DNA from 4 places in the Streptomyces sp. NPDC048275 genome. Region 4 is predicted to be linked to each of the others. Evidence: riboswitches for the same ligand, from Rfam matches in the RefSeq annotation. Region 4 holds a riboswitch; each other region holds the start of a gene.

The links. A riboswitch is a leader RNA that binds a small molecule or an ion and turns the genes downstream of it on or off. The one in region 4 is predicted to bind cyclic di-AMP.
Region 1: linked by a shared signal. The riboswitch ahead of AB0D57_RS02120 (LysM peptidoglycan-binding domain-containing M23 family metallopeptidase) and the one ahead of AB0D57_RS14730 (M23 family metallopeptidase) in region 4 are both predicted to bind cyclic di-AMP.
Region 2: linked by a shared signal. The riboswitch ahead of AB0D57_RS18885 (M23 family metallopeptidase) and the one ahead of AB0D57_RS14730 (M23 family metallopeptidase) in region 4 are both predicted to bind cyclic di-AMP.
Region 3: linked by a shared signal. The riboswitch ahead of AB0D57_RS14575 (NlpC/P60 family protein) and the one ahead of AB0D57_RS14730 (M23 family metallopeptidase) in region 4 are both predicted to bind cyclic di-AMP.

What each region holds. Positions count from the first base shown of each region.
Region 1 is NZ_JBEZLR010000002.1:171,982-174,174, reverse strand. Features, by position in the region: gene AB0D57_RS02120 (LysM peptidoglycan-binding domain-containing M23 family metallopeptidase) at 36-1,028, opposite strand; cyclic di-AMP (ydaO/yuaA leader) riboswitch at 1,033-1,189, opposite strand; gene AB0D57_RS02115 (tyrosine-protein phosphatase) at 1,723-2,193, shown strand, end outside.
Region 2 is NZ_JBEZLR010000028.1:73,753-75,945, reverse strand. Features, by position in the region: gene AB0D57_RS18890 (GntR family transcriptional regulator) at 1-296, opposite strand, end outside; gene AB0D57_RS18885 (M23 family metallopeptidase) at 478-1,242, opposite strand; cyclic di-AMP (ydaO/yuaA leader) riboswitch at 1,255-1,420, opposite strand; gene AB0D57_RS18880 (pitrilysin family protein) at 1,613-2,193, opposite strand, start outside.
Region 3 is NZ_JBEZLR010000019.1:93,006-95,198, reverse strand. Features, by position in the region: gene AB0D57_RS14575 (NlpC/P60 family protein) at 1-720, opposite strand, end outside; cyclic di-AMP (ydaO/yuaA leader) riboswitch at 728-900, opposite strand; gene pcrA (DNA helicase PcrA) at 1,234-2,193, shown strand, end outside.
Region 4 is NZ_JBEZLR010000020.1:23,562-25,754, forward strand. Features, by position in the region: gene AB0D57_RS14725 (aldo/keto reductase) at 1-34, opposite strand, end outside; gene AB0D57_RS14730 (M23 family metallopeptidase) at 139-1,182, opposite strand; cyclic di-AMP (ydaO/yuaA leader) riboswitch at 1,194-1,349, opposite strand; gene AB0D57_RS14735 (PP2C family protein-serine/threonine phosphatase) at 1,604-2,193, opposite strand, start outside.

The sequences.
Region 1 (2,193 bases), on a different contig from region 4:
TCATGGGGTCCGGCCTTCAGAGGCGAGCAAGGGCGTCAGCCGACGGCGACACCGTGCGAGCGCAGGTACGCGACCGGGTCCACGTCCGAGCCGTAGTCCGGCGTGGTGCGGATCTCGAAGTGCAGGTGCGGACCGGTGACGTTGCCGGTCGCGCCGGAGAGGCCGATCTGCTGGCCCTCGGTCACGGTCTGGCCCGCCGAGACGGAGAGCGAGGACAGGTGGGCGTACTGCGAGTACTGGCCGTCGGCGTGCTGGATGACGACCTGGTTGCCGTACGCGCCACCCCAGCCGGCGGAGACGACGGTGCCCGCGGCGATGGACTTGATGGTGGTGCCGGTCGGGACGACGAAGTCCACACCGGTGTGGTAGCCGCTGGACCACATGCTGCCGGCCACCTTGTAGTTGGTGCCGACGATGGCGCCCTCGACGGGCACGGTGTAGCCGGAGGCGCTCGCGGTGTCCGTGGACTGGATGTCCGTGGAGGCCGCGGTGCTCGTGGAATCCGTGGAATCCACGGGGCCCGTGGTGTCCGTGGTCTGTATCTTGGGCGCGTTCGCCTTGCTGGACGACGGCGTGGACTTCGTGGACGCCTTCGAGGGGGACTTCGCGGCACCGGCCGACGCGGCCTTCTCGCCGATCGTCAGCTTCAGGCCCGGGTGGATCAGCGACGGGTCGCTGCCGATGGCCGTGCGGTTGTCGGAGTAGAGCTGCCTCCAGCCACCGTTGACGTCCTGCTCGTCGGCGATCTTCAGGAGATAGTCGCCGGCCTTCACCGCATAGGTCTTCGTCGCGGCGGTCGCGGTCTTCGACGAGTCGGCCGCGGACTTGCCGGAAACCGCCGCAGCCTTCCCCAAAGCCGCCGCACTCTTCTCCGGGGCCGACGAAACGCCGGTCGTCGGGGTCGCGGCGTGGGCGCCGGCCGCCCCCATCAGCGGCAGCGCGAGCGCGGCGCCACCCGTTCCGGCCACGGCGATCGAGCGGGTGAAACGCTGGGCTTTCGGACGGCGGTGCTTACCCTTCGCGGGCATGACGAATTCCTCTCCGGCGCCTGCGAGGTGAGCTGTCGGGTGCGGGCTGGAGATGCCCGGCCGCGCGAATGCGCGACTGAACCCCTAGCCGTTCCGGAGACCGGAACAGGCGTGGTACCTGCGGGTCCCCCGCTCCTGCCGAGTTCGGGTGAGTGCGGATTCCGGGCGGCGGCAGGATTGGGCGTCCGTCCGGATTGAGGGCGAACGTAAGCGAGATGAGAGCGCGTCGACAACTGTGTGGATCTGCTGTGTACATACCTTTCTTGATCCATGCCGGAATTCCCGTCACCCTCCGTGAATAGGCGACCATTCCGACCCCTCAATAACCCGAGAATTCGAGCAGGTTGAGAAAAAGGGGACACAACGCATCGTCACGAATATGACGCTGCTCACGCAGGTCGAACCACGATGCTTTATTCCAGGCCCAGTTTGAACTAAGGCGGCAATTCGTCCAGAACAGTCACATGCGACACAGTCGGACAGATGGCCACAACTTGATCTCGCTGATTCAACCGGCGTCCGCAAAGCGGTAGTTGACGTTCGTGAGTGGCTCCAGCACCACCATCGCCAAGGGCGTCTCACACCCGAGGCGACGCCTGTGGACAACTTCATTGCCCGAGGAACCCATGTCGTATCGTCGGAGAGCGCGCCCCCGTCGACGAGCAGCGCCGACGGCCCAATGGGAGGAGCCCCCGTGACGCAGCAGGTCCCGTCGACCGAGCCCGAGCTGGCCGGAGTGCGCAACTTCCGGGACGTGGGCGGCCTGCCCACCAAGGACGGCCGGCGGGTGCGGTACGGCCGGCTGTTCCGCAGCGGCCATCTCGCGCACGCGACGGAGGAGGACGCCGCGTTCCTCTCCTCGCTCGGGCTGCACACGATCTTCGACTTCCGCAATGCCGCGGACCAGAAGCTGGAGGGACCGGACGTCGAGCTGGCGGGTGTACGGAACGTGAACCTTCCGCTGACCGACCCGGCCGACGGCAGCGAGTTCTGGCAAATGGTCCGTGACGGCGACATCGCCCAGTTGCGCGCACACCTCGGCGACGGCAAGGCGGCCAACCGGATGATCGCTTCCTACCGCACGATCATCAAGGAGCGCACACCCGAGCACTCCCAGGTGCTGCACTCCCTGGCCGAGGACAGCGTGCCCGCGCTGATGCACTGC
Region 2 (2,193 bases), on a different contig from region 4:
GCCTCGGTGCGGCGCTGCGCGGCCCTGGCGGCACCCAGCGGCTCCAGGAGCATGCGCATCTCCAAGAGATCGGCGGCCTCCTGCTCGGTGGGCTCCGCGACGCATGCGCCCGCGTGTCGACGGGTGAGAACGAAGCCCTCGGCCTCCAGGGTGCGCAGGGCCTCGCGCACCGGAACCCGCGAGACGCCGTAGCGGCGCGCGAGCAGTTCCTCGGTGAGCCGGCTGCCGCGCTCGTAGACACCCGCGACGATGTCGTCGCGGATCGCTGTGCATACCGAGTGCGCAGGAACACGCATGCCGGACCTCCGCTTTAATCCCCGTGAAACGCCGTCGATTGACGCTTGTTCAGTGACTCTATTGCAGAGACTCGGAATTTCCGATGGCGGGCCGGAATCCATGGATATTTTTTGGACAGAGTCGTTCGAAACGACGAAGCCCCGGCTGGGTGAGCCGGGGCTTCGGAAGTACTGCCGCAAGTCAGACGTTCACTCCGTGCGAGCGGAGGTAGGCGACGGGGTCGACGTCGGAGCCGTACTCCGCCGTCGTGCGGGCCTCGAAGTGGAGGTGCGGTCCGGTGGTGTTGCCGGTGGCTCCGGAGAGGCCTATCTGTCGGCCCGGGGTGACCGTCTGCCCCACGGAGACGGCGATGGACGACAGATGGCCGTACATCGTGTAAGTGCCGTCGTTCATCTTGATGACGATCTCGTTGCCGTAGGCGCCGCCCCAGCCGGCCGTGACGACGGTGCCGGAGCCGACCGCGTGGACCGAGGTCCCGGACGCCGCGTGGAAGTCGACGCCGGTGTGGCTGCCGGACGACCAGAGGCTGCCGCCGGCCTGGTAACCGGTGGAGACGTAGGAGCCGGTGATCGGCGGGACGAAGGAGTTCAGACGCTTGCGTTCGGCGGCGCGGGCGGCGCGCTCCTCCGCCTCACGCTCCTTCTTGGCCTCTTCCGCGGCCTGCTTCCGCGCGGCCTCCTCGGCCTGCTTCCGCGCTGCGGCCTCCTTGGCGGCGCGCTGCTGGGCGGCGGCCTGCGCGTCTATCTGCTCGGCGACCGAGTCACCGATCGAGACGGCCTGGGTCAGTCCAGTCCGGTCGGCGGAGGTGTCCGCGGCGAACGCCGGGGCGGCCAGGGTTCCGATGACACCGGTGCTGGTGAGCGCCGCGACGCCGACGGCGTTCGTGGTCGTGCGCTTCACGCGGCTCGGACGGCGGTGCTTCCCTGAGCCACAGGTGAACGCCATGTAGGGGCTGGTCCTTTCCTTCCTTCTCGCCTACCGGGTTAGCTGACGGGTTCGGAGCAGGAAGGTCTCCTACGGACCCCCTTCGGATCATGAAGGGCGTCCGATTCACCCCAGGGACTGCGTATGGGTCCCCGGCTCCCCTGGCTCGCGCCGTACGGGGACTCGGCGATGACTGTCCGGTGCCGCGGGCGCGGCGCACTGCCTGACGAACAGCCGGACCGACGCTAAACGGGACATCTTTCAATCAACAAACGGATCACGGCTTTTGTAGCGCATGCCACAGGGCAGACAGGCAACCTCCCTACCAATACGGACAAATGGGGGCCCAGGAGGCTCTGCGGCCTCCTGGGCCCCCATGGGCCGTGCTGTCCTACTCGGCGGTCACAACGCTCACTTCACCGATTCCCAGAGCCTTGACCGGCTCCTCGATCTGCGCGGCGTCACCCACCAGGATGGTCACCAGACGGTCCACCGGGAAGGCGCTCACGGCGGCCGCGGTGGCCTCCACGGTGCCGGTCGCGGCCAGCTGCCGGTACAGCGTCGCCTGGTAGTCGTCCGGCAGGTACTGCTCGACCTGGTCCGCGAGCGTGCTCGCCACCGCGGCCGCGGTCTCGAACTTGAGGGGCGCCACACCCACCAGGTTCTGTACGGCGATGTCGCGCTCGGCGTCCGTCAGGCCCTCGGCCGCGAGGGTGCGCAGCACCTTCCACAGGTCGTCGAGCGCCGGGCCGGTGTTCGGGGTGTCCACGGAGCCGCTGATCGCCAGCATCGCGATGCCCGTAGCCCCCCCGGAGGGAGAAGGCGCCGCGGCGCGCAGTACCTGGCCGAACGCCCGCACACCGTAGGTGTATCCCTTCTCCTCGCGCAGGACGCGGTCCAGGCGCGAGGTGAGGGTGCCACCGAGGCAGTACGTGCCGAGGACCTGGGCGGGCCAGACGCGGTCGTGCCGGT
Region 3 (2,193 bases), on a different contig from region 4:
CTCCGCCTCCTGGGCGGCCTGCTGCTGCGCCAGCTCCGCCGCCTTGCGGTCGGCCTCTTCCTGCTTCTCCTTCTCGATCGCGGCGAGCCGCGCCTTCTCCTCGGCGGTCAGCTTCGACAGCAGTTCGCGCGCCTCGGTGAGCTTGCGCTGCACCTCCGTCTTGGACGTCTGCAGCGCGTTCTCGGAGGTGGTGAGCGTCTGCAGGCTCTCGGAGGCCTCCGCACGCTTCTTCGTGGTGTCGGCCTGCTCGGTGATGTAGTCGTCGACGGCCGCCTTCTGGCGGGTGGTGAGACGGCTCATCAGCTGGGTCTGGTCGAAGTAGTCCTGCGGGTCGTCGGCCAGCAGAAGGGTCGCGGTGTCGGGGGCGGAGGCACCGGTGCGGTACTGGGCCGCGGCGAACGAACCCAGCTCCTCACGCGCGGTGTTGAGACTCTCGGTGCGCTGGGCCACGTCGTCGAGGAGAGCGTCGACGCGCTTGCGCTGCTTGGCGGTCTTCTCCCTGGTCGCGTTGTACTTCTCGGTGGCCGTCTCGGCCTGGTGGTAGAGGTCGTTGACCTTCTTCTCGACCTCTTCGATGCTCGGCTTGGGCTCGGCCGAGGGCGCGGCGTTGGCCGTCTGGGAGAGCAGGGCCATGGAGGTGAGGGCCGCCGTGGCGAGGGCGGGAGTCCGTATGCCCGCTACCCGCGCGCCCCTGGAACTCCTCTTGTGTTGCGACGCCAAGAGAGGCGACTCCTTCCGTGATCCGCCTACCGAGTTAGCTGTCGGGTTCGGGCGGGTGCTTCCGGAAGGTTTGCCCTACGGTCCTTGTCCCCCAGGACGGTTGGACCGATTCACCCCAAGGTCGGTTGGGTCCCCGGCTCCGACTGCCTTACGGCGCACCGGACTCGGCGGAGGCCGCACGGCCCGGCGACGTTCGCCGGTGAGTGTCGAGCGGCCTGCCCGGCACGCTAGCCAATGCGTGTGGCTTCTGTGAAGTTTGATGTGCGATATGCCCGATACATTTTCGTGACCTTATTGGGTGGCGTTATTGTGCGCGGGAAATCCTGGGGGGATAAGTGATGGTTTTTCGCTTTCTGTCCATTCATTACTGGCGGATTGCTGACCGTAATGGAGTGATTCTGGAGGGTGATGGGGCGGCGGCGGGGGTGGTCTGCCCGTCCCGGGTCACGGAATCCGGTCGAGTTCGCGGGGTGGCGGCGGGGTGTCAGTGGGGCGGCCTAGACTCGGAGAGCGATGAGCAGCCTCTTTGATGACAGCTTCCTGGCGGACCTCAAGCCCTCGCGGGGCCATGAGGAAGAGCCCCCGCCGCCGCCCGAGGACGATCACGTACCGGAGCCGATTCCGGACGATCTGTTCGGCGGGAAGTTCGACGTGCCGCCGGACCGGGACGCGTACTACCGCGACGGTGCCCCGCGCCCCGCCGTGGACCCGGCCGCGCTCCTCGACGGGCTGAACGAGAACCAGCGAGCGGCCGTGGTGCACTCCGGCTCCCCGCTGCTCATCGTGGCCGGCGCCGGCTCCGGCAAGACCCGTGTGCTCACCCACCGGATCGCGCACCTGCTGGGCGAGCGCCATGTCCACCCCGGCCAGATCCTCGCGATCACCTTCACGAACAAGGCCGCGGGCGAGATGAAGGAGCGCGTCGAGCAGCTCGTCGGCCCGCGCGCGAACGCGATGTGGGTGATGACCTTCCACAGCGCGTGTGTGCGGATCCTGCGCCGTGAGTCGAAGAGGCTCGGCTTCACCTCCTCCTTCTCGATCTACGACGCCGCCGACAGCAAGCGCCTGATGGCCCTGGTCTGCCGCGACCTGGACCTCGACCCGAAGCGCTTCCCGCCCAAGTCGTTCAGCGCCAAGATCTCGAACCTGAAGAACGAGCTGATCGACGAGGAGGACTTCGCCGCCCAGGCCACCGACGGCTTCGAGAAGACCCTCGCCCAGGCGTACGCGATGTACCAGTCGCGGCTGCGCGAGGCCAACGCGCTCGACTTCGACGACCTGATCATGACGACGGTCAACCTCCTCCGCGCCTTCCCGGATGTCGCCGAGCACTACCGCCGCCGCTTCCGCCACGTCCTGGTCGACGAGTATCAGGACACCAACCACGCGCAGTATGCGCTGGTCAGGGAGCTCGTCGGTCCGGCGACCGGCGACCGGCTCGAGGACGCGCCGCCGGCCGAGGGCGACCTCGAG
Region 4 (2,193 bases):
GGTCGGAGGAGCCGAGCTTGCGAAGAGAAGTCATGCTCAACTTCAACACGCATACCGGACGCACGTATTCCGCACGCAAGCCGGCCCCACCGGAGAGATCAGAGCCGAGAAATCAGAGCCGAGAGATCAGAGCTGAGATCAGGGGGTCAGGCCCTTGCTCCGCAGCCACGCCATCGGGTCGATCCCGGTGGCGCTGCCGCCGGCGTGAACCTCCAGGTGGAGGTGCGCCCCGGTGACGTTGCCGGTCGCGCCCACGCGTCCGATGACGTCACCCGTGTTGACCTTCTGCCCGACACTGACGCCGATCGAGGACTGGTGGGCGTACCACAGCTCCGTACCGTCGTCGAGGGTGAGGATCGTGCGGTAGCCGTACGAGCCGGACCAGCCCGCCTCGGTGATCGTGCCGCTGTGGACCGCCTTGATCGGCGTGCCCGTGGGCGCGGCGAAGTCGAGGCCGGTGTGGTAGCCGGAGGACCACAGGGAGCCGGCCTGACCGAAGGTCGAGGTGAGGGTGTACGAGGAGGTGGGCAGCGCAAAGCTCTTGGCGAGCTCGGCGAGGCGCGCGGCCTCGGCCTTCTCCTTGGCCTCCTGCTCCGCCTTCTCCTTCGCGGCGGCGGCCTTGGCCTCGGCCGCCTCCTCCGCCTTGGCAGCCTGATCGGCGGCCTTCTTCGCGGCGGCGGCCTGGGCGGCGGCCTGGGCCGCCTTGTCGACCTGGTCCTGCTGCGACTCCGCCTGCTGGATGATGCGGGCACGCAGTGCCTCGCCCGCGTCCTGGTTACCCTCCGAGGCGTCGGCGCTGGTCAGGCCGGCGCTGGTGAGCGGGGTGGCGGAGCCCTTGGGTGCGCTGGAGCCGCCGTCGTCGGATATCAGGGCCTTGGCCGAGTCGGTGACCGACGACAGATCGGGCAGCGAGATCGACACCGGCGGCTTGCCGGGCGCCGCGGTGGCCATGCCGCCCGCACCGACGGCGGCTATGACACCGACGCCCAGTACCGTGGAGCTGCGCGCGAGTCCGCCCCCGCGCTGCTTGGAGACGCGGTGCCGGCCGCGGACGGGACGGACGGAATCCGCGGTGGGATTCCACTCCTCCCAGGGGCCCTCGTCTTTGCCGTATGCGTAGCCAAAAGTCTGAGTGTCGTTCGGCGCGAACGAAGTGGGCTGGGCGGGCCGGTTGGACGCCACGTGGGCGTGCTCCTTTCCTTCCTTCTCGCCTACCGGGTTAGCTGACGGGTTCGGAGCAGGAAGGTCTCCTACGCGCGTCAACCGCGGTATCTCACCGCGAAAGACGCTCGATTCACCCCAAGTTGGTGGTTCCCCGGTTCCCTTGCAGGATTCGGCGCGTGCGCACGGAGCCATCTCTTGTGACGGCTGGGACGACCGCGCTGCGTTATCGAACGTTAATAGACTCGGGCACCGGATTCCAAGCTGTTCCGACTGATCGTTAACAGCTTTTGGCCAGGACTTACGGGCGATGACCGGCGAAAACCGGGCGAGTTGACCACACCTCACCGAAACACGATCACTTGACAGTGTGTCAGTTGTCATGCGGAGAGGCGTCGACCGATCACCCCTGGTAACAACGATCAAGAACGGCGCGCAACAGTCACGGACGCCGTACGGCGAGCAGCGCCATGTCGTCCGTCAGGGCGCCGCCCGTATGCCGGCGGACCTCCTCGGCGAGCGTGGCCAGCAGCGCGTCCGGACCGCCGAAGACCCGCCCCGCCAGACGCGCCGCCGGATCGTAGAAGTTCCCGTGCCGGTCGCGGGCCTCGGACAGTCCGTCCGTGTAGAAGAGGAGCATGGCCCCGCGCGGGAAGTCCGTCTCCTCCCCACGGTCCGGCCAGGTGCCCAACTCGCCCATGCCGAGCGGCAGTGCGGGGTCCTCGGCGGCGAGCTCGACCAGCGAACCGTCCTCGCGCAGGAGCAGCGGCGGCGGGTGACCGCGGCTGACGGTCCGTACGACGTCGCCTCCGTGCGGGATCTCCGCGAGGACGGCCGTGGCGAACCCCTCGGAGATCTCGATGCTGTCGCGCCGGGTGGCCTCGCGCGCCAGCGCCCGCTCAAGGCGCCCCGCGATCGCCTCCAGCGTCGCCTCCTGCTCGGCGGCCTCCCGGAACGACCCGATGACCACCGCCACGGCGCCCACCGCGCCCATACCCTTCCCGCGTACGTCGCCCACCAGCAGCCGTACGC